Regions from separate parts of the Thiorhodovibrio litoralis genome, predicted to be linked through region 3. Evidence: predicted binding sites of a transcription regulator. Region 3 holds the regulator's gene; each other region holds the start of a gene.
What was found. Region 3 encodes FliA, which starts transcription of late flagellar genes. Its sites were predicted from a motif close to GCTAAAGTTNNNNNNNNNNCNGCCGATA; they were not measured.

Region 1: the regulator FliA is predicted to act here: its motif matches at 3,265-3,292, upstream of Thiosp_RS09380 (DUF5610 domain-containing protein).
Region 2: the regulator FliA is predicted to act here: its motif matches at 3,034-3,061, upstream of Thiosp_RS11175 (methyl-accepting chemotaxis protein).

The regions. Positions count from the first base shown of each region.
Region 1 is NZ_CP121473.1:2,128,349-2,135,812, reverse strand. It holds gene Thiosp_RS09385 (glycogen/starch/alpha-glucan phosphorylase) at 1-1,682, shown strand, start outside; gene Thiosp_RS09380 (DUF5610 domain-containing protein) at 1,875-3,134, opposite strand; gene Thiosp_RS09375 (hypothetical protein) at 3,389-3,973, opposite strand; gene Thiosp_RS09370 (hypothetical protein) at 4,072-4,983, opposite strand; gene guaB (IMP dehydrogenase) at 5,308-6,774, shown strand; gene guaA (glutamine-hydrolyzing GMP synthase) at 6,777-7,464, shown strand, end outside.
Region 2 is NZ_CP121473.1:2,507,276-2,514,739, forward strand. It holds gene Thiosp_RS11165 (NADH-quinone oxidoreductase subunit L) at 1-148, shown strand, start outside; gene Thiosp_RS11170 (YbcC family protein) at 171-2,873, shown strand; gene Thiosp_RS11175 (methyl-accepting chemotaxis protein) at 3,174-4,790, shown strand; gene Thiosp_RS11180 (exopolyphosphatase) at 4,880-5,809, opposite strand; gene Thiosp_RS11185 (DUF2796 domain-containing protein) at 6,197-6,817, shown strand; gene Thiosp_RS11190 (ABC transporter ATP-binding protein) at 6,858-7,464, shown strand, end outside.
Region 3 is NZ_CP121473.1:344,960-352,423, forward strand. It holds gene Thiosp_RS01630 (chemotaxis protein CheA) at 1-1,772, opposite strand, end outside; gene Thiosp_RS01635 (protein phosphatase CheZ) at 1,825-2,595, opposite strand; gene cheY (chemotaxis response regulator CheY) at 2,684-3,070, opposite strand; gene Thiosp_RS01645 (RNA polymerase sigma factor FliA) at 3,144-3,899, opposite strand; gene Thiosp_RS01650 (MinD/ParA family protein) at 4,069-4,893, opposite strand; gene flhF (flagellar biosynthesis protein FlhF) at 4,880-6,181, opposite strand; gene flhA (flagellar biosynthesis protein FlhA) at 6,263-7,464, opposite strand, start outside.

The DNA of each region.
Region 1 (7,464 bases), 1.8 Mb from region 3:
AGAAAATCGGCGCCGAGACCATCTCCAAGGTGCTCTACCCGAACGACGACCCGGAAGTCGGCAAGGAGCTTCGGCTGAAGCAGCAGTTCTTTTTTGTCTCCTGCTCCCTGCGCGACATGATTCGCCTGGAGCTCGGCTACGCCGACACGCTCGAGAACTTTCACAAAAAGTTTGCCATCCAGCTCAACGACACCCATCCGTCCCTGGCGGTTGCAGAGCTGATGCGCCTGCTCATCGACGAGCATCTGATGGACTGGAAACAGGCCTGGGAGATCACCCGCCACGCCTGCCATTTCACCAATCACACCTTGCTGCCTGAGGCACTCGAGACCTGGCCGATCGATCTGTTCGAGCGACTGCTACCGCGGCACATGGAGATCATTTACCAGATCAACCAGGATTTTCTCGATCAGGTGCGGCTGAAGTTCTTTGAGGACGACGAGCGCGTGCGGCGCATGTCGCTGATCGACGAGAACAACGGCCGTCGCGTGCGCATGGCCCACCTGGCCGCTGTCGGGAGTTGCGCCATCAACGGCGTCGCCGAGCTGCACAGCGAACTGCTCAAAAGCACCGTGATGCGGGACTTCTATGAGATGCACCCGGCACGCTTCCATAACATCACCAACGGTGTTACCCCGCGGCGCTTCATGGTGCTGAGCAATCCGCGCCTGAGCAACCTGATCACCGAGATCTGCGGCGATAATCGTTGGGTTCGCAATCTCGAGTGCCTGAGCGCGCTCGAGCCACACGCCGAGGACAGTGCGATTCAAACCCGCTGGCGCGATGTCAAAACAGCCAACAAAACGGACCTCTCCAACTGGCTGGGGCAGGAAACCGGCGTGGCGCCCAACCCAAACAGCCTGTTCGACATCCAGGCCAAGCGCATTCATGAATATAAGCGCCAGCATTTGAATCTGCTGCACATCCTGCTGCTCTATGAGCAGATCAAAAACGAGGGCGGTACCGATGTCGTGCCGCGCACCTTTATTTTCGGCGGCAAAGCGGCACCCGGTTATTTCATGGCCAAGCTGATCATCAAGCTGATCAATGCGGTCGGCGATGTCATCAACAATGACCCGGCAGTGAATGGCACCCTGCGGGTGATCTTCATGCCCGACTTCAACGTCAAGCGCGGGCAACGGCTTTACCCGGCGGCGGACCTTTCCGAGCAGATCTCCCTGGCCGGCAAGGAGGCCTCGGGCACTGGCAACATGAAATTCTCGATGAACGGCGCCCTCACCATTGGCACCCTTGATGGCGCCAATGTCGAGATCCGCGAGCAGGTGGGAGAGGAGAATTTCTTCTTGTTCGGCATGACGGCGGAGCAAGTCCAGCAACGTCAGGCCGCAGGCTATGACCCCTATGAAATCTACAGCACCGACGCGCAGATCAAATCGCTGGTCGATCTGATCGGATCAGGCCTGTTCTCGCATGGCGATGCCACACTCTTCCGACCACTGGTGGACAACCTGATCTACAACGATCCCTTCATGGTGCTGGCAGACTTCCGCGCCTATGTCGATTGCCAGCGGCAAGTCGCCGACGCCTATCGCGAGCAGGAACGCTGGACGCGCATGTCGATTTTGAATGTCGCGCGCATCGGCAAGTTTTCATCAGACCGCGCCATTCAGGAGTACGCCGAGCGCATCTGGCAAGTTGAGCCCGAGCCGATCAGCCTCTAGCGGCTTTTCCGTGTGAATCACACGGACATTCCGCGGGCTGGTCGGGAGTCTGGACCATGCGGGTCAGGGACGTTTAGAGCAGAATTAGAACAGAAAAAGAAAACGGCACATCCCTGTGCCGCCGAAGAAGAAAAGACCATGTGATGGAGCCCTCCCCGCGCTTTACTGCCTGCGAGGTGAGGACTTGCGTCGCTAAACCGCAGCTGCCGAAGTCGCCTCAGAATCAGCCGGATTCGCGGTTTTCTCTTGGTTCTGCGACTGGTAGAAGTTGCTCAGCAGATCATTGAGATTTGCCTGCATCCGCTGTTGGCTTTCAGCGGGCGCATCCCGCATGCGAGTGTCCTGCTCCACCAGTCCGCGCATGATGCCAGTGCCGGCTTCGTTTGGGTTGTCGAGGAAATCCAGCACCGACTGACTGAAGCGATCACGCATCTCGTTCATCAACTGGCCGAGGCGCATTCCGGGCCGCTGCTCTTCCGCCGGAGCCTCAATCTGCTGGGTCTGGCGATAGGCTTTAGCCGCGGTATATTGCTGCGACTGGCTCATATTGAGCTCGAAGGCGGCAATCTGAGAACCGTCGAAGCTCAAGCCACCGGCTTGATCAAAAGCCTTTTGTATGTCGCCGCCGAAGAAATCATCGGCCATCTGACCCACATCGCGCACCAAATCGCTCATCGCGGTCATTTCATCCTGGCTAAGGTTCCCCCCCTCAAAGCTGAAGGAGTACCCGACCTGCTCGCTGCGACTCATCGAGAAGGCCGCAGCACGATTGCCGTTACTATCCGCATAGGCGGCGGCGCTGGAAGAAAATTCGCTGCTCTGACCAAATTTCAAGGTGATCTGATCGCCATCCTGAGTGCGCACCTGCATCTCAAACGAGGACGCACTCGAATACCGCTCAGCCATGGACAGCGCGGCGCTGCCTCCGCTACTCACCTCGAGTTGCTCACGCCGACGGCTAGGGTCAAGCTCCGCCAAGGCATCGCGCGTGCGCTGGGCGGTCTCGTCAACCTGCTCAGCCACCCCGCCCTGGAGCATTTTCAGCCCCGAGAGGATATCCTTGGCTTCCGCCAGGCCCTGCTCCATGCCGCGCACAGCGCTATCGAACAGCGATTGCACTTCCTTGTCGCTGCGGCCCTGGGTCCGCGCATTCTCCAACCCTCTGCCCACAAAGGAGCTGATCCGGTCGGCAATGGCCTCCGGGGAGAAGTCCGCCGGATCACGTTTTTGTAGGTCCGCGACCTCAACGCCGGGGATTTGCTCGACCAGGCGGTTCATCAGGTTTTCCTGAAGCTTCGCCATGGCCGCCCCGGCGGGACCGCCCGATTGCGCACGATAGGCCTCGTCGCGCCTTTGGGCACCCTCAACACTGGAATCCCGAGCGCGGCCGGGGTTGACCTGGCCTTGCATCAGGGGGTTCATCAAGCTGGCAGATGGATCGAAAGAAAACACTGTCGACTCCGCGGCTTTAGCCGATCATTTAGCGACCAACCCGCAACCTTTGTCTGCGTTGGGAGCGGCCATCACGAAAGAGCCGCCGGCGGCTGACATGCCCAGACCGGCCATTTATTCATGACATGGGTAACGACTGGGAATCCGCCGACTTGAGATACTTTAGTCTGGAAGGTGCCTTTTCGCGCCCGCTGCAAGACGCGGCAGCCAGTCGACCAGAGCACTCGACCAAAACAATCGATCAGACCAATCGATCAGGTCAGTTTCTTGCGGCGCGAGCGCTTACTGGGCTGCTCTTCCAGCGCCAGCAGCGCGTCCTGCGGTTCCGACAGCAGCAGGTTCTGATTATCTTCGAGTCGGCTGCGCAGGCGGCGTTCCTGTCGCACCCGCACCCCGTAGCCAAGTGCCGCACCGCCAGCAGTCGCAATGGTCAAGAGCCCGACCGTCATGAACTGAGCCACTATCATGGCAACGCCAACACCCGCCATGCCGCCGACAGCGATCCCGGTGCGCAGCTTAATGCCGGCGTTGCCCTTCATTTTGGTCTGCTTGACTGTGAGTTTGGCGCGCTGGCGCTCGGCCTCGACACGAATTTTCTCGCGCTCGCGCGAATGGCGCTGCTGTGCGCGCGACAGCACCTTGTCGCTGACATTACCGGCAATCGACTCGAACCATAGGGTCACCAACACCCCAGAGCTGGCGCCAACTGCAACGAACAGCGGCCAGGTCATCGCAATGTCGGTCTGCAGCGCGGTATAGGTGACCAGCACGGTCGCACCCTGCAGCACCAGGGTGCCTATCAGAAACCGAAACAGACTGCCGAGGCGATGGCCAAACATTGCATCCTCCGTTGTAATAAACCACGCGTTGACTGCTCAGGCATCCGGCGTTGCGGCGCAAGCGACGACCGGACCACCCGAAGCAGACAAGCGTCCGCTCAGCTTCCGCGCATGGACTTTGACATCTGTGGCGAACCGCCGGCTGAAGATTCGAGCAAATGGACCCAGGCGTCATCTTTGCCGCGCCCCGGCGATGCGCCCATGCGCGCGAGCCGCTGGCGCAGCTCTTCCAATGCGGCGCTGGTGCCGGCAACGCCTGCCGAAACCGGACGGTCATAGGCGTCGACCACAGCATAGAGGTTCTCCGGCCCGATGCTGCTGAGGTCAGTTAGTAGCAGCGGCGCCTCGCCATTCCCGGGCAAGAGTTCGGGAGTGGTGCGCGAAACCAGAAAAGGTCCGGAAGCCGATCTCAAGCGATTTGCCAGCGCGGCCTGGCGCCGTGCATCGAGCCGCGCGGCCAGCGCTTCGCGCGCGCCATCGGCGAGGTCGGGTGCGCTGCGCTCGGCAAGCGGCAGCGGGTCTAACCCGGCATAAACAGGGACAAGAAATTCGTGACTCGCCGCGACAGCATCCTGATTAGCGACCTCCGGGGCCCCGATCACATAGGTGTCGATCAGGCGCAGCAGCTCAAGCTCCGTGTGCCGCCAGGGGCGGGTCTGCTGCGGCCTGCGCCCATCGCCGAGCCCGTAGAGCACATAGGTGTAAACAGAACCCGGTCGATGCTCGCTTGCCCGGCCAAGACGCTCGGCAGCAGGCAAAGGTGGAAACACGGCAAGAGTATCGCCTTGCTGACCGTACGGCCATAACCCGTCGCCCTGCGGGCGTGCCAGTACCGGGCCAATATCTCGCGCCTGCGCCTGCGGCTGCGCTTGCGCACCATCGCTGACCTTGGCGCTAGGGGCAGCGATGTCCGCCGATTCTTGAGTTCGTGGCGCATGTCCGCAGGCGCTCAGAAATAGGCTAAGCGCGATCAGCATCAGGCTGGTGCGGCCCCAGGCAATTTGCCGCAAAGGCTTGCGCTCCAGAGCAACACGCGCCCCGGCGGTGCGATTTCCAGCGCGCCAATCGGGCAGCAAGCACGACAGACACGGGGACCAAGCGCGCCGAGATAATGACCAAAAAGTGTTCATTGTTGACTATTGCCCCACCATGGCGAGGAATGGGTTGGCCTGGACAGGTTGCGCACCAGCGATAAAACACCCGCGGCAACATATCAATGCGGCTCTTGTCCTCAAGCGCTAGCATACCTTTTTCTTGCCAGAGGAGTTTACCCCTCGGCAGCGAATTCCTATGATGCTCCTTTATCGGCACTTTCCAAACCGGAGTCCATTCTGATGCGTCTGATCGAAGAGGCCCTGACCTTCGACGATGTGCTGTTGGTCCCTGCCCATTCCGAGGTGGTCCCCAGCGAAGTCGATCTCAGCACCCGACTCACGCGCGAGATCGCGCTGAAAATCCCCCTGCTGTCTGCCGCCATGGACACGGTCACCGAGGCGCGACTGGCGATTGCCATGGCTCTCGAGGGCGGCATTGGTATCGTGCATAAGAACCTGAGCATCGAGCGACAGGCGCGCGAGGTGCTGGGCGTTAAGAAGTACGAAAGCGGCATTATCCGCGACCCGATCACTGTCCCGCCGGAAACCAGCGTCGGCGAGGTGCTGCAGATCACCCGCGCGCACAACATCAGCGGCGTGCCCGTCACAAAGGGCGGCAAGTTAGTCGGCATTGTCACCGGGCGCGATCTGCGTTTCGAGAACCGCATGGAGGCCCCGGTCTCGGAAATCATGACCGGCGAGGATCGTCTGATCACTGTGCAGGAAGGCGCGCCGCGCGAGGAAGTCCTGAGCCTGCTCCACAAGCATCGTATCGAGAAGGTCCTGGTGGTCAACGACGCCTTCGAACTGCGCGGACTCATCACCGTAAAGGACATCCAGAAAGCCAAGGACTTCCCCAAGGCCTCGCGCGATCAGCAAGAGCGCCTGCGCGTTGGAGCCGCCGTCAGCGTCGGCCGGGGAACAGAAGAACGCGTCACAGCCTTGGTCGAAGCCGGCGTGGATGTGTTAATTGTCGACACCGCCCATGGTCACTCCCAGGGCGTGCTCGATCGCGTCGCCTGGGTCAAGCGCCAGTTCCCCGATGTGCAGGTCATCGGTGGCAATATTGCCACCGCCGATGCCGCCCTGGCACTGGCCAAGGCCGGCGCGGACGCGGTGAAGGTCGGCATCGGCCCGGGCTCCATCTGCACCACCCGCATCGTCGCTGGCGTTGGGGTTCCGCAGATCACCGCGGTCAGTAATGTCACCCGCGCGCTCGAAGGCACCGATATCCCGGTGATAGCCGATGGCGGCCTGCGCTACTCCGGCGATGTTGCTAAGGTCATCGCCGCGGGCGCCCATAGCGTGATGATCGGCAGCCTGTTCGCCGGCACCAACGAGGCCCCGGGAGAGGTCGAGATCTACCAGGGTCGCTCCTACAAGTCCTACCGCGGCATGGGCTCGCTCGGCGCCATGGGTAGCAAGGAGGGCTCGAGTGACAGGTACTTCCAGGAGAACGTCGAGAAGGAAAAACTGGTGCCAGAAGGCATCGAAGGCCGCGTGCCCTACAAAGGCAGCCTGATCAACGTGGTCGCACAACTGATCGGCGGGCTCGCCTCCAGCATGGGCTACACCGGCTGCCGCACCATCGATGAGATGCGCACCAGGCCGCAGTTCGTCCGCGTCAGCGCGGCCGGCATGCGCGAGTCGCATGTGCATGATGTGCAGATCACCAAAGAAGCCCCCAACTACCGGATCGACAACTAAGCATGGCCACAGCCGCCCCCGCGACTTCGGCAACCATCACGGCCGACCGCGTTCTGATTCTGGATTTTGGCTCCCAGTACAGCCAGCTGATCGCCCGGCGGGTGCGCGAAGCGGGCGTTTACTGCGAACTGCATCCTTATGATATCGACACCACCGCGCTGCGCGATTTTGCGCCAAGCGGCATTATTCTCTCCGGCGGTCCTGAATCGGTGCATCAGGGCGAGGCCCCACAGGCTCACCCACTTGTCTTCGAGCTTGGCGTTCCGGTGCTCGGCATCTGCTACGGCATGCAGGCCATGGCGGAGCAACTCGGCGGGCGGGTCGCCGCAGCCGAGCGGCGTGAATACGGCTATGCCCAGGTCCGCGCGCGCGGGCACTCCCGCCTGCTGCGCGCCATTGAGGATCATGACTCGCCTGAGGGCTTCGCCCTGCTTGATGTCTGGATGAGCCATGGCGACCGCGTCGAGACTCTGCCGGACGGCTTTCAGGTCATCGCCGAGACCTCCAACGCCCCCCTCGCCGGCATCGCTGACGAAGCACGCGGCTTCTACGGCCTGCAGTTCCATCCCGAGGTCACCCATACCCGCCAGGGCCAGCGCATTCTCACCCGCTTTCTGCACGAGATCTGCGGCTGCGGCGACCGCTGGACCCCGGCGAACATCGCCGAGGACGCCATCGCCCGCATCCACG
Region 2 (7,464 bases), 2.2 Mb from region 3:
GCATCTGTTTACCCATCTGCAGGGGCCGCTGCGACAGGCCATTCAGGTCCATCTCTACAACGGGCTCTATGTCGACATTCTGGTTACACGTCTGATCACCCGGCTCTGGCCCGCGCCCAAACGCTCTGCCAGTGCCAGCCTGGGTTAACCGCATGCGGAGGAGGAAACTCATGAAGATGAACGATGTCCGCTTTGATGATCCGAAACTGGCGTCCCAGCAAATGATGGACGATTCCCTGAAACAACGCATCCAGACCGCCTGTAACCGCATCGCGCCAGTGTGGCCGTTGGACCGCTTCGTCGCGGTCAACCCCTTCCACGGATTGGTCGATCAGCGCTTTCAGCAGGCGGCTGCGACACTGCGCCGCATCAGCGGGTCGCGCATGTACATGCCGCGGGCGTATTACCGCGAGCAAATCGACGCAGGAAGGATCATCGATGCCGATTTGCAGGCAGCGGCGCGCCACTGTGGCAGTGAGCTGAGCCCGGCAAAGCTGCGCGAGGCGGCCACGGAAGAACCCACGCCCACGCCGCAGGTGCCGCTGCTGACCGCCATGCTCGACGAGCAGGATGCCGATGACTGGTCGAGCTTTGTGGTGGAGCGCATCAGTCACCATTGCGCCGCCTTCTACGACATGGGGCAGGCGACCTGGAAGCGACCCTGGACCGATCAGTCGCTCTATGCCGCCTGGCGCAGCTTTGCCGCGCTCGACTACAGTGCTGCCATGATGGGCCAGCCTGGCATCCGCGCGCGTGTCAAGGCGCTGCCGGAATCACCCTGGGTATGTATCGCCGCAGCGCTGCGTCGACTGGGATTGCCGCGGCAGGCGCAGCTCGACTACATGCACGCGGCTCTGCTCGATATCGGCGGCTGGGCCGCATGGACCCGCCTGCTGCGCTGGGAGGCCGAACTGGGCGGTGAGCAAGACGACAGCATCGTCGAACTGCTGGCCATTCGCCTCGCCTGGGACATGCTGGTATTTGAGCACAAGGCCGGGCCCAAGCTGCTCGCGCGCTGGGGAAATGTCTGCGAACAGCTCCGCTGCGAGGCACAAGCGGATGCCGGGGAACAGGCCTCTGGTTGCGATCCGCACGGCGAGGCCGAGCGCGCTGTCGACCATATGCTGCTCACAGCCTTCGAGATTGGCTATCAACGCCGGCTGCTCGCCGCTTTAGCCGACAACAAGCAGGCCGTCGATGGAACAGCAGCGGCGCGACCAGCCGTGCAGGCCGCCTTCTGCATCGACGTGCGCTCCGAGGTCATCCGCCGCGCGCTCGAGACCATCTGCCCGCAGGGCCAGACGCTCGGGTTCGCTGGATTCTTCGGGCTGCCGCTCGAGCATGTCCCGCTCGGCGCGGTCGCTCCGCGCTCGCATCTGCCGGTGCTGCTAAGCCCCAAGTACCGGGTTTGCTCCACTCTGCAGGGCAGCGATGACGATGACGCTGTTCATGCGCTCGCGACCCAACGGCGGCGAAACGGTCTCACCAAGACCTGGAAGGCGTTCAAAATGGGGGCATCGTCGTGCTTCTCGTTCGTCGAGGCCGCCGGCCTGTTGCTCTACACGCCCAAGATCCTCGCCGACAGCTTCGGCTTTGGTCGACCGGTGCCGGCACCCGATGACCTGCGCCTGGACGCGGAGCAGACCCGGCAGGTTGGGCCGACGCTGAACGCGTCGCCGCATAGCGCCTGCGCCGGCCATGACCACCAGTTGCACGAGCACCGGGGGCATGACCACCAGTTGCATGACCACCCCATTGCTGGTGACCAAGCCCATGATGAGGGTTCCCAGGATGGCTGTACACATGGTCAGGGCGAGCAGGCTATGGCAATCGGCGGCATTCCGGAGGAAGACCGCATCGGTCTGGCCGAGAACATGCTGCGTGGCATGTCGTTGACGACCGGCTTCGCGCGTCTGGTCCTGCTGGTCGGCCACGGCAGCACGGTGGTCAACAACCCGCATGCCGCCGGGCTTGACTGCGGTGCCTGCGGCGGCTTGAGCGGTGAGGTCAGTGCCCGCGTCGGCGCGGCACTGCTCAACGATGCCCAAGTGCGTGCTGGGCTGGCGGAGCGGGGGATTTTTATCCCGGCCGATACCTGGTTCCTGGCCGCGCTGCACGATACCTGCGTCGACGATATTCGGCTATTCGATACGCATATCTTGCCGGGCGAATATGCCGAGGAACTCGCCGAGTTGCAGAGCTGGCTGGCGCAGGCCGGCGAGCTGACGCGGCTGCAGCGGTCCGCCTTGCTGGGGCTCGATGGGCGCTCGCGCCGGGCAATCACGGCCAATATCCGCCATCGCAGCCGCGACTGGTCGCAGGTGCGCCCTGAGTGGGCACTGGCCGGCTGCGCGGCCTTCATCGCCGCGCCGCGCGAGCGCAGCCGTGGGATCGATCTTGGCGGACGGACCTTTCTGCACGACTACGACTGGCAGGCCGATGAAGGCTTCGCGGTGCTGGAGCTGATTATGACCGCGCCCATGGTGGTGGCCGGCTGGATCAACCTGCAGTATTACGGCTCCACCACCGACAACCGGCGCTTCGGCAGTGGCAACAAGGTGCTGCACAATGTCGTCGGCGGCGCCATCGGCGTGCTGGAAGGCAACACTGGCGACTTGCGCGTCGGCCTGCCCATGCAGTCGCTGCATGATGGCAAGCGCTGGGTACACGAGCCAGTGCGCCTGTCGGTGGTGCTCGAAGCCCCGCAGGAGCCCATCGACGCCATCATCGACCGCCATGATCTGGTGCGGCAGATGCTCGACAACGGCTGGTTGCATCTGTTCCGCATCGATGAGCAGGGAGCTGTGACCCAGCGTCTACCCGCAGGCGATGCTGACGCCAGTTGGCAGACACCGCTCGCTGCTGCAGCCTGACCTCTCTCCATCTTGCCCGCAACAGGGCAGTCCCCGAAAGCGCCCGACCGCCGCGGTCGGGCGCGCCTCCAGCCCCGATGGCGACGGGTGCGCAGCGTCCCTCCACGCAAACGATTCTGCAATTGGGGGAAGTAGGTCACTTTCCTCCGCTCAAAGTTTCGCTAGACTTTCGAGAAGGTTTGCGGAAATTGTTGTCCGCGCTTGAATGTTCGACGCGCGTCTGTCAACTTTAGTACCAATGCAATGTCTAGCGCATGGGGGAGTCGCGCCCTTGCGCTACCACAGGGGACACTTTCATCTATGCGCAAGATTCACGATCTTCCCATCTGGCTGCGGCTGATTGCCGCGTTGTGGCTGATTCTCCTGCCGGCTTGGACGGGAATGATTTTCTGGGCCTCGCATGAGCAGCGCGCGACCGCCATTCAGGAAGCAGAAGCCTTTTCCGAGACCCTGCACGAGATCACCATGGCTGGTCTGACCACCCTGATGATCACCGGCATGATCCACCAGCGCGCCGAATTCCTTGACCAGATCATCGAGCTGCGTAACTTAACCGATCTGCGCGTGCTCAGGGGGGAGAATGTCGCCAGCCAATACGGCCCAGGGACTGAGGCCGAGCGACCGCGCGATCGCATCGAGCGCCGGGTGCTGGAGACGGGCGAGCCCTTCGGGGAGCTGTCAGAGGACGGCAACCGATTGCGCAAGGTCATGCCGGTGGTCAGCAGCAAGGATTATCTCGGCAAGAATTGCACCATGTGCCATACGGTGGCGCCGGCGGGGTCGGTGCTCGGGGCGGTGTCGCTCGAAATCAGCCTGGAGGATGTCAATCGCCACGTCAATCGCTTCCGGCTTGAGATTTTCGGGGTCGCCATGGCGCTAAGTGTACCGGTGCTGCTGATGATGTATTTCTTTGTCAAATACTTTGTCACCAAGCCGCTGCACCAAATGACCGAGGGGCTCCAGGGCATTGCCGAGGGCGATGGCGATCTGACTAGGCGGCTGCAGGTGCGCGGTCAGGATGAAATCGGCCGGGCCTCGGCCGCCTTCAATGCGATGATGGATAATTTCCGCGAGCTGATCGCCCGAGTGCTGGAGGCGACCCGGCAGCTTGCCGGTTCCGCGGCGGATCTGGCCAGCATCACCGAGCGCACCAACGAGGGCGTGAGTCGCCAGCGCAACGAGGTTGACCAGCTTGCCACGGCAATGAACGAGATGAGCGCCACCGCGCAGGAGGTTGCTCGCGGCGCGCAGGAAGGTGCTCAGGCAACCGGCGAGGCCAAAACGGCTGCGGATAATGGGACTCAGGTGGTCTCGGGAGCGATGCACAAGATCGAGCAGCTCGCCGCTGAGGTGCAGCGGGCGGCCGACGTGATTGCGGAGCTTGGCAAAGATAGCCAGCAGATCGGCAGCGTGCTCGATGTGATTCGCGCCATTGCCGAGCAGACCAACCTGCTTGCGCTTAATGCGGCGATCGAGGCCGCGCGTGCCGGTGAGGCCGGACGCGGCTTTGCGGTTGTGGCCGACGAGGTGCGCTCGCTGGCAACGCGCACCCAGACGTCCACCGAGGAAATCCAGACCATGATCGAGCGCCTGCAACAGGCAAGCACCCGTGCGGTCAGGGTGATGCAGGAAAGCCAACGCCATGCCCACTCGAGTCTGGAGAGCTCGGCCGAGGCCAATCACTCACTCGAGGCCATCACCAGCTCGGCCACCACCATCAATGACGTCAATCTGCAGCTTGCCAGCTCAGCCGAAGAGCAAAGCGCCGTGGCCGAGGAGATGAACCGCAATGTGACTAGAATCTCGGATGCGGCTGAGGGCAACGCTCGATCCGCCGCCGAGACCAAGGCCGCCTCCGAGCAGTTGACGACCTTGGCCGCGGAGCTCGAGGCCCTGGTCGAGCGCTTCAAAACCTGAAGTTTATCGCGCTTGCAGCGCGGTTTCGGTTTTCGCCCGTCATGAGCGGGGGCGGGTGCGGGTGGTGATCCCCGCCCGCGCAGCGATGCTCAGCCGTCGGCGTTGATGCGAGCGATCAGCTCCTGCAAGACCGCTTCCGCGCGGTCGTTGTCGATCTGACAGGTTCCCGCAGCCTGATGGCCGCCGCCGCCGTGTTCCAGCATCAGCTCCCCGACATTGGTCTTGGAGCCGCGGTCGAAGATCGACTTGCCGGTAGCCATCACGGTGTTCTGCTGTTTGAGACCCCACATCACGTGAATCGAGATGTTGCACTGAGGGTAGAGCGCGTAAATCATGAACCGATTGCCGGCCCAGATGGTTTCCTCGCCGCGCAGGTCGAGCACCACCAGATTGCCGTGGACGCTGGCGCAGCGCTGAATCTGCTCCTTGAATTTCGGCTCCTGCTCGAAGTAAAGATCGACCCGCTCCTTCACGTCCGGCAGCTTCAGGATGTCGTCGATGCCGTGGTTCTTGCAGTAGTCGATCAGGTCCATCATCAGCGCGTAGTTGGAAATGCGGAACTCCCGGAAGCGCCCGAGCCCGGTGCGCGCGTCCATCAGGAAATTCAGCAGCACCCAACCGGTGGGATTCAGCACCTCCTCCTGGTCGAACTTGGCCGCGTCGCCCTTGTCCACCGCCGCCATCATCTCGTCCCATTCGCGCGGAAAGGCGTCATGCCCGCCATAATGGCGCCACACCACGCGCGCGGCTGAGGGTGCGTCCGGGTCGATGATGTGATTCTCGCGCTTCTCATTGCGTAGCGTCTCGGACAGGTGATGGTCGAACGCGAGATTCACGCCCTCGACGTAGGGCAGGTTGGTGGTGATGTCCTGGTCGGTGATCTCGATCTTGCCGTCCTGCATGTCCTTGGGATGGACGAACTTGATGTCGTCGATCAAGTTCAGATGCTTGAGCAAGACCGCGCAGACCAGACCGTCGAAATCGCTGCGGGTGACAAGTCGAAATGGCTGTTGGGGCATGAAGATTCTCCGGCTGCCGCTTATTGGATCGGTAAATATTGCTGGGGATCGCTGGGATGTTGCCGGCAATGATACCCAGTCAGCCGCACCGAGGCGAACGGAGCGCGCCGATCGGCCGTGCGAATCGCGGATAGCTCGTCCATTGGCTGGTTGCTGGCTCGACAGCGGCGTAGTTGATATGGGGAACCAAATGCCAAGCGTGCCCGGGCGCCAAGGCGCACGCGCTGCTGTCCGACTCGGGCCTTGGCTCCTTTAGCCGCGCGCTGGAGGAACTCGCCCCGGTCGTGTAACCTTAAATGTTTTCGGGTTTTCCGCGCTGGAGAATGAGCGATGCACCCCCGCCCAAGCTTGTTATTGCTGCTGTTGGTCGCGCTGTCAGGAACTTCTGTGTCCAATGATTCTCGAGCCGGAGATGATGATGCCGGCCATCGCTATTCAAGCGATGCAGGGCATCACGGCGCGCATCGCCAACACGATGCCCATGTCCATGGCATCGCTCGCTTGAACCTCGTGCTTGAGGTAAACGAACTGCACATGGAATTGCTCAGCCCCGCGGCCAATCTGGTCGGTTTCGAGCATCCGCCTGCGTCCGCGGCCAATCAGGCAGCGCTCGATAACGCCGTCGCTGCGTTGCGCGATGGCGACCAGCTGTTTCGACTGAATGCGGCTGCGCGCTGCGAGTTGCAGACGGTCGAGATCGTCTCGGATTTACTCAAAGCCGATTCTCCCGTGCCCGCCGCGCCTCACGTAGATGTCGGCAAGGACCACAGCCATAATGACGAGAATCACGGCCATGATGGCGAGAATTACGAACATGTCGCCAGCGCCCATGCCGACATTGACGCCCGCTACCAGTTTGCCTGCGTCAAGCCGCAATCGCTAAAGTCCCTCGATGTGGTGCTGTTCGAGGTCTTTCCCGGAACCCAAGAACTTCAGGTTCAATTTGTGATCAATGAACATCAAGGTGGCGAAACCCTGACTCGCGCAGACGACGTTCTCCGGTTCTGACCGCCGTTCTGCAATCATCTTTCGGGCAAATTGCCAAGCTTTGGTCATTGATATTCAGAATCTCGAATTCCGCTGGCACCCGCTCGATGCTCCGGTGCTGCGGATTCCGACGCTGCAGGTGACTGCTGGCGAGCATCTTTTCGTGCGCGGGCCAAGCGGCAGCGGCAAGAGCACGCTGCTGGGGCTGCTCGCCGGGGTGAGCACGGCGGAGACTGGCTCGGTGCGAGTGCTCGACGGTGCGCTCGAGCGGCTCGGGCAGGTTGAGCGCGACCATTTTCGCGCCGACCATATCGGCTACATCTTTCAGATGTTCAATCTGATTCCCTTTCTGTCGGTCATCGACAATGTGCTGCTGCCTTGTCGCTTCTCACGCCGGCGCCGGGAGCGGGCGCTGCAGGCGTCCGGCAGCTTGACGGGCGAGGCACGGCGCCTGCTCGCGCATCTTGACCTGGACCATCCTGAATTGCTCGGCCGCGCGGTCACCACCCTGAGCGTAGGTCAGCAGCAGCGGGTCGCGGCGGCGCGTGCGCTGATGGGCGCGCCCGAGTTGGTGATCGCCGATGAGCCGACCTCGGCACTGGACGCGCATCGGCGTGAGTCCTTCATCGAGTTGCTGTTCGATGAATGCCGTCGCACCGGCGCGACTC
Region 3 (7,464 bases):
GTGCCGTTGAGCTGGGCGATGCGGGTCTTGACGACATCCATCCCAACGCCGCGGCCGGAGACGTCAGAGATTTGCTCCTTGGTGGAGAAACCGGCCATGAAGATCAGGTTGAACGCTTCGCGGTCGGGCATGCGCTCGGCCATCATCGGGTCGAGCAGGCCTTTTTCGACGGCTTTCGCGCGCAGCACGTTGGCATCCATGCCGCGGCCGTCGTCCTCGATGATGAGCGCGATATGATCGCCCTCCTGGGCCGCCCCGAGCACAACCTTGCCTTTGCGTGGCTTGCCCTTGGCCACGCGATCCTCCGGCGACTCAATGCCATGATCGACGGCGTTGCGCACCAGATGGACCAGTGGGTCGGCCAGCGCCTCGACCAGATTCTTGTCGAGATCGGTCTCTTCGCCGAAGGTCTCGAGGTCGATTTCCTTGCCCAGGTTGCGGGCCAGGTCACGGATCACGCGCGGGAAGCGGCCGAAGACCTTCTTCACCGGCTGCATGCGGGTTTTCATCACCGCGGTTTGCAGATCGGCCGTCACCAGCGCCAGCGAGCCGATGGCCTTGGAGACCTCGTCATCACCCATCTGCGAGCGCAGCATGCTGAGTCTGTTACGCACCAGCACCAGCTCACCGACCAGATTCATGATCTCATCAAGACGATGCGTATCGACCCGCACAGAGGTCTCGGCGGGCGGGTTGGCGGCGTTGCGCGAAGCCGCCTTGGCGGGTGCCGCGCTGTCGTCCGCGGCAGGCTTGGCCTCCGCGCTTGCCGCAGCCGGCTGGGCAGCCTGAGCTGGGGGAGCCGCTGCTTCCGCCGGCTTGGGCTGCGCGGGCGCAGGTTGCGTAGCACTGCTGGCCGACTGAGGCGCCGGTTGGGCGCTTGGCTGAGCTGGCGGCGCTTCAACTGCCGGCAGCTCGGCTGGATCAGGCTCGGCTGGAGCTAATTCGGCTAGGGCGGGATCAACAGGAGCAGGCTCAACGAGCGGCGGCGCCTCAACGGGCTTGGGCGGTCCGCCGGCACCGTGGAGTTGATCGAGCAGCGCCTCAAATTCGTCGTCAGTAATGGTATCGCCCCCGCCCGCAGCTGGTGGTGGGGGGGCTTTCGGCGCTGCCGGGGGTGCTTTTGGTGCTGCCGGTGGCGCACTGGCATGCTCGCTGCTGATCGCATCGAGCAGATGATCATATTCCGCCTCGGTCATCATCTCGCCGCCGGCGGCAAGCGGACTCTCCCCGGCGTCCGCTTCCTGTGCCGGCTCTGGTTTGGGCTCAGGCTGTTCAACCGGAGGTGGTGTCGGCTGCTCAGCTGGCTCGGGGCTCGCAGCAGGAGGTGCTTCGGCCGCCGGCTCGGCGGCTGGGGTGGATGCAGTCGCGGGCGGGCTGGAATCGCCGGGCACGGCGAGCTTATCGAGGTCCCCGAGCAAGGCGGCGGGAGCGGGGTCCGGGTCCTGGCCGGACTTGATGTCGTTGAACATGACGTTCAGCACATCGAGTACGCGCAGGATGGTGTCCATCAGGAAAGCGTCGATGCGCTTTTCGCCGTTGCGCAGCAGGTTGAAAATGTCCTCGGCCCGATGGCAGACTGCCACCATGGAGTCGAGGCTCAGGAACCCGGCGCCCCCCTTGATGGTGTGGAAGCTGCGAAAAACGGCGTTGAGCAATTCCCGGTTGTCTGGTTCCTGCTCAAGGTCGATCAGCTGCTCGTTTAGTCCCTCGAGCAGTTCGCCGGCTTCAACAAGGAAATCCTGGAGAATTTCGTCATTCGGGTCGATGGCCATGACCGTTACTCTTGCTGATGAAGCGCATGCGCGTCTGTGATGTCAGGCGGCGTCAGAAGCCGAGACTCGAGAGCAGGGCATCGACATCGTCCTGGCTGGACATGACTTCAGCCTCTGCATCCTTGGTGTTAGGCACGGCCGGTCCCTGAGCCGCGAGCGCGTCGGGCTCGGCGACCGCAGTCGTCGCTGACTGGTGAATTTTGTCGGGCTCCAGGCGCGCGCCGGAGAGGCGCACCAGGCCAACCAGGTTGCCCTCAACCTCTTGCACCAGTTTGATGACGCGCGCGATGATCTGACCGGTCAGGTCCTGGAAATCCTGCGCCATCATGACCTCGGACATCAGACTACCCATGCGCTTGGTTTCCGCCGTGGCATGGTGCAGAAAGTCATCGAGTTCGTGCGTGAGGTCGCGAAACTGCTCCACGCTCAGCTCGCGGCCGCGGAACTTGGTCCAGCTCTCGGCAAAGCGTGCGGATTTTTCATGCAACGCCTCGGCGATGGGCAGCCCTTCATCAACCGCGTTCAGGGTGCGGTGCGTGGCTTGTTCGGTCATGGTGATGACGTGGTTCAGACGCTCCTTGGCATCCGGAAACTCCGACTGCGTAAGCTCGATCAGGCGGGAGTCGTCGCGAAAACCGCGCAGGGCCTCGTGGAGCTCGCGGGTGAGGCGCCCGAGTTCCTCGAACAGCTCGCGCTCATAGGGGGCACCCAAGCGCTGGATGGTCAGCGCGGCTTCATCGGTTTGGCCGGATTCGAGTTGTTCGATCAGCAGCCGCGCCAGCTCAAGCTGGTGCTCGTTTAATTCTTCTTGCTGTTGTGACATAGTCCTGCCGTGCCGCGCTGACCTGGTTGGCGGTGCCCGTTTGGCGGCGTGAGGGTTGGCGGCCTAGAGCTTGCCCCTGGAAACCGTCTCAGCCTTGAAGACGCTCAAAGATTTTTTCGATTTTTTCCCTGAGCGTTTCCGCAGTGAAGGGCTTGACGATATAGCCGTTAACTCCTGACTGCGCGGCCTCCATGATCTGCTCGCGCTTGGCCTCGGCGGTGACCATCAACACTGGCAAGGTCTTGAGACGCTCGTCGGCGCGAATAGCCTTCAGCAACTCAATGCCTTGCATGATCGGCATGTTCCAATCGGTCACCAGGAAGTCGAAGTCGCCGTTTTTGAGCATCGGCAACGCGGTACTGCCATCGTCGGCCTCCATGGTGTTGTTGAATCCGAGCTCGCGCAGGAGATTCTTGATGATGCGACGCATCGTGGAGAAATCATCCACGATGAGAATTTTCATGCCTTTATCCACTTTCAGCTCCAAACCAACTCGATGAGTGATAATACGAAGATCGTAAGACCCCCGTCAGCCGATCAGCATCGGCTTATTTGTCCGATTCACCGGCACCGACCCACTCCTGCAGACGAGCCCTGAGCCGGTGGACGGACTGACTGCGTATCTGACACACGCGGGATTCTGTAATACCCATGACGGCACCAATCTCGCGCAAATTCAATTCCTCATTGTAATAGAGCGCCAGCACCAGCCGCTCCTTCTCCGGCAGACTGGCCAGGGCCTCAGCCAGCGCATCGCGAAACGCATCGCGCTCTAGCGAATCGACCGGGGTCGAGCCATCAGCCGGCAGCAGACGATCATGATCGCGATCCTGACCGAAAAGCTCATCCAGCCCGAGCAAATGCACACCGGCATTGTCCTGCAACATGCCATGGAATTCATCCAGGCTGACATCCAACTCGGCGGCAATCTCGCGGTCGCGCGCGGCGCGTCCTTCGCGCGCCTCGACGCTCTGAATGGCCACGGCCATCCGCCGGCTGTTGCGATGCACCGAGCGCGGCGCCCAGTCGGCCCGCCGCAACTCGTCGATCATGGCGCCGCGAATGCGAATTCCGGCATAGGTGGCAAAGGTGGCCCCCTGCCCGCCCTGGAATTGACGCGCCGCTTCGATCAGGCCAATCATACCCGATTGAATCAGGTCGTCGACCTGAACTGACGCCGGCAGCCGCGCCATGAGGTGATGCGCGATACGGCGGACCAGGTCAACGTGCTCGCTCACGAGCTGCTCTGGCGACTGCGCGTCCGCATCGCTCTGATAGCCCTGCAAGGGTCGCTTCGCGGTCATGACGGATGCAAGATCACGCCTCCCTGATATTCAACTGGCCTGATATTCATCGGGCCTGATATGCAACTGGGTAATCGACTCGATCGGCCGTCGCTCGTGGCCCGATAAATGGTCTGACAATAGGCCACAGGGTTAAGGGTAGCCGCCACACAGAGACTGCGCCAGTCACTCAGGCCCGCTCGAGCATGCGCTCGACAAAGAAACTGAGACCGCCGCTGCCGCTGCGCGCTGTTTTCCATCCGTCGACGCGCCGTGCCAGCTCGCTAAAAGCGCGGCCGGAGGGGCTTGACGGGTACAGGCTCACCACCGGCACGCGCTTCTGCACCGCCCGGCGCAAGTGCTCATCGAGCGGAATGGCTGCGGAGACATCCACCACCACCTCGGGCAAATATTGCGTCAGCACGGTTGTGAGCTTTTGCGCCAAGCGCCGAGCCGCCTCGGCGCTGGCGACCATGTTACAGACCAAGCGGAAGCGGCGCAGCCCATGATCTTGGTATAGCACCTTCATTAGTGCGTAAGCGTCTGTCATGGAGGCCGGCTCGTCACAGACAACGACCAGCACCTCCTGCACCGCTTTGCAGAAGCTGGTGACGGACTCCTGCACGCCGGCGGCGGTATCGACGATCAGCACATCGAGCGGGTCGCGGTAGGAGCTGAAGGCGCGAATCAACCCGGCATGCTCGGTCGGGGTGAGATTGGCCATGGAAGCGATACCCGAGGCCGAGGGAACCAGCAAGATGCCCTCGGGGCCTTCGACCAGCACGGCTTTCAGATCCTCCACCTCGCCGTTGACCAGATCGTGCAGCGTGCGCTGGGGGCGCAGGCCAAGCAGCAAATCGGCATTCGCCAGGCCCAGGTCGGCATCGAACAGCATGACGCGACGACCAAGCCTGGCCAGTGCCACGGCGAGATTAACCGAAACATTGGTTTTGCCAACGCCACCCTTGCCGCTGGCGATGGCGACGATTTTCAGCCCGGAGTCATAGGCCGACATGAGCGCTTTTCCTGAATGGAACCACCGACTCGAGGATCATACCCTGATCCTGCGGGCCAAGGCGATCAGCAATGGGTGCCGAGCCCAAGGGGCGGGCTGTCACGCGCTCGCCCGCAGTGCGTTCCGCCGACGCGCGGATGGAGGAAGTGCGCGCGAAAGTGCTCCCGCGCAGAGGCGTTTCGCGCAGGGCCAGTCGCGTCAGATAGAGGGTGTCGATCGTATGGAAATGCTCGCCCAGCCCCTGGCCGTCGCTGTAAAAAGCAAGCCCGAGGCGTTGCTCGAGCAGTACCGAGAGCGTTTCGCCAAGCTGTTCGGCTTCGTCCACCTTAGTCAGCACCAGGGCACTCGGCGCACTGCCCTGGAAGGCTTGCAGCACCTGCCGCAGTACCCGTCCTTGATGAGTCGCTGCAATCACCAGCCAGGTTTTCAAATCGACCTCGGAGCGCACCTGCGCGAACAGCCGTTGCTCGGCCACATCGCGCGCGGCCTGTCCGGCGGTGTCGATCAGCACCAGGCGCCCGTCGCCGGCACGCACCGAGAGATCGGCCAATTCGCGCTCGCTCTCAAGCAGCATCACCGGCACGCCAGCCATCTGCCCGAAGGCTTGGAGTTGCTTGTAGGCGCCCAAACGCTGACGGTCGAGCGTCACCAGGCTGACGGCGTCGCGTCCCATGCGCCGGATCTGGCGCAGCGCAAGCCGGCTGATGGTGGTGGTCTTGCCCACGCCAGTCGGCCCGACCAGTGCCAGCATGCCGCCATGTTCAAGGATGTCGGGCTGCTCGGTGGCGAGCGCCGAGGACAGCCGCGCGCGCACGCGCGACCAGGCGGTTTCGACATTGGTATCTTCAGGAATGCCGCCGGTTACGCTGCGCGAGAGCTTCTCGTTGAAGCCGCACTCGGTCAGGCCGGCGACCAGCTCCGCCGCAAGCGGATGCCGCGCGGCCCACTGCGCGCTCTCGCTGGCGCCATTCTGCTGGACCAGCAAATGGCGCAGATCGCTCAGCTCGCGGCGCATGGCATCAAGCTCGGGATCGACCGGACCCTGACCGCGCGCGCTATGGTGACCTTGGGTGCGCGCACCGTTGCGTCGGGATGCGCTAGCTTCGCGGCTTTGCGCGCTCACGCGTGTTGGCTCGGCTGGAGCTCCGTCATGATCGAGCGCCGCGACGATTTCGAGCATCCCTTCCACCCGGCGACTGGAGAGAATCACAGCGTCAGCGCCCTGATGCTCACGCACCTGGCGCATTGCATCGCTCATGTCCTTCGCTCGATACCGCCTGACATTCATCTGTGTTCTCCATTAAGCTCAAAAAGTTTTCAAGCTCTCAAGGGCCGTATCAACAGGCCCTTGGATAGTGTTTGGTTGTCTTCAGGCCGCGCGTGCCTCGTTCTGTCCCACGGTCGCGACCACCCGGATGCGCCTGTTGTCCGGAATCTCAGTAAAGGCGATCACTGTCAGATTCCGCACCGCGCCGCGCAACCAGCTCGAGATCCAGGAGCGGATTTCCGGCGCCACCACCAGGACCGCCGGTGCGCCTTCGACCTCCTGTCGGCGGGCCGCATCTGCCACGGACCGCTGCACCCGCTCGGCCAGGCTGGGCTCGATCCCGATGGTCTCGCCCTGACTGGTCTGAAGTGACTTATGCAAGAGCTGTTCCAATGAGGGGTCGAGCGCGATCAGCGGCAGCTCTTCGCTAGGGCCGATCAGGTCCTGCACGATGGAGCGCGCCAGCGCGACGCGCACGGCGGCCGTTAATGTGTCGGGATCCTGACTCGTCTGCGAGCGTTCCGCCAAGGTTTCGGCGATAGTGCGGATATCGCGGATGGACACCTGCTCGGCGAGCAGATTCTGCAGTACCTTGAGGACCGCACCAAGGGAGAGCTGCTTGGAGAACAGGTTCTCGACCAGCTTGGGCGAACGCCGCCCGAGTTGATCGAGCAGATGCTGGACTTCTTCGTAGCCGATCAGCCGATAGGCGCTCTCGCGCAGCACCTGCGACAGATGGGTGGCGATCACGGTCGCGCCATCGACCACGGTGTAGCCGGCGCCTTGCGCGGCATCGCGGTCGGAGGGATCGATCCAGAGCGCGTCGAGGTTAAAAGTCGGGTCCTTGGTCGGCGTGCCCGGGACCTTGCCGAACACCTGCCCGGGGTTGATCGCGAGCTCGCGGTCCGGGAAGACCTCGGCACTGGCGACATTCACACCCAGCAACGCAATGCGGTATTGGTTCGGGCCAAGCTCCAGGTTGTCGCGAATGTGCACCGGCTGAATCAAGAAGCCCAGCTCCTGCGACAGCTTGCGACGCACGCCCTTGATGCGGCCCATCAACTGGCCGTCCTGACTGCGGTCGACCAGCGGAATCAGCCGGTAGCCGACCTCCAGCGCCACCAGATCGACCGCCGGCACATCCTCCCAGGACAGGTCGCGCTGCTCGGGTGAGGGCACGTCGACTCCGGGTGGCAGCGCTGCCTGAGCGTCAACGGCTTCTAGCTCGCGCGCGCGGCGGCTGATCTGATACCCAGCCCCTGCGAACATGCTCGCAAGCCCCAAGAACACCATGTTGGGCATGC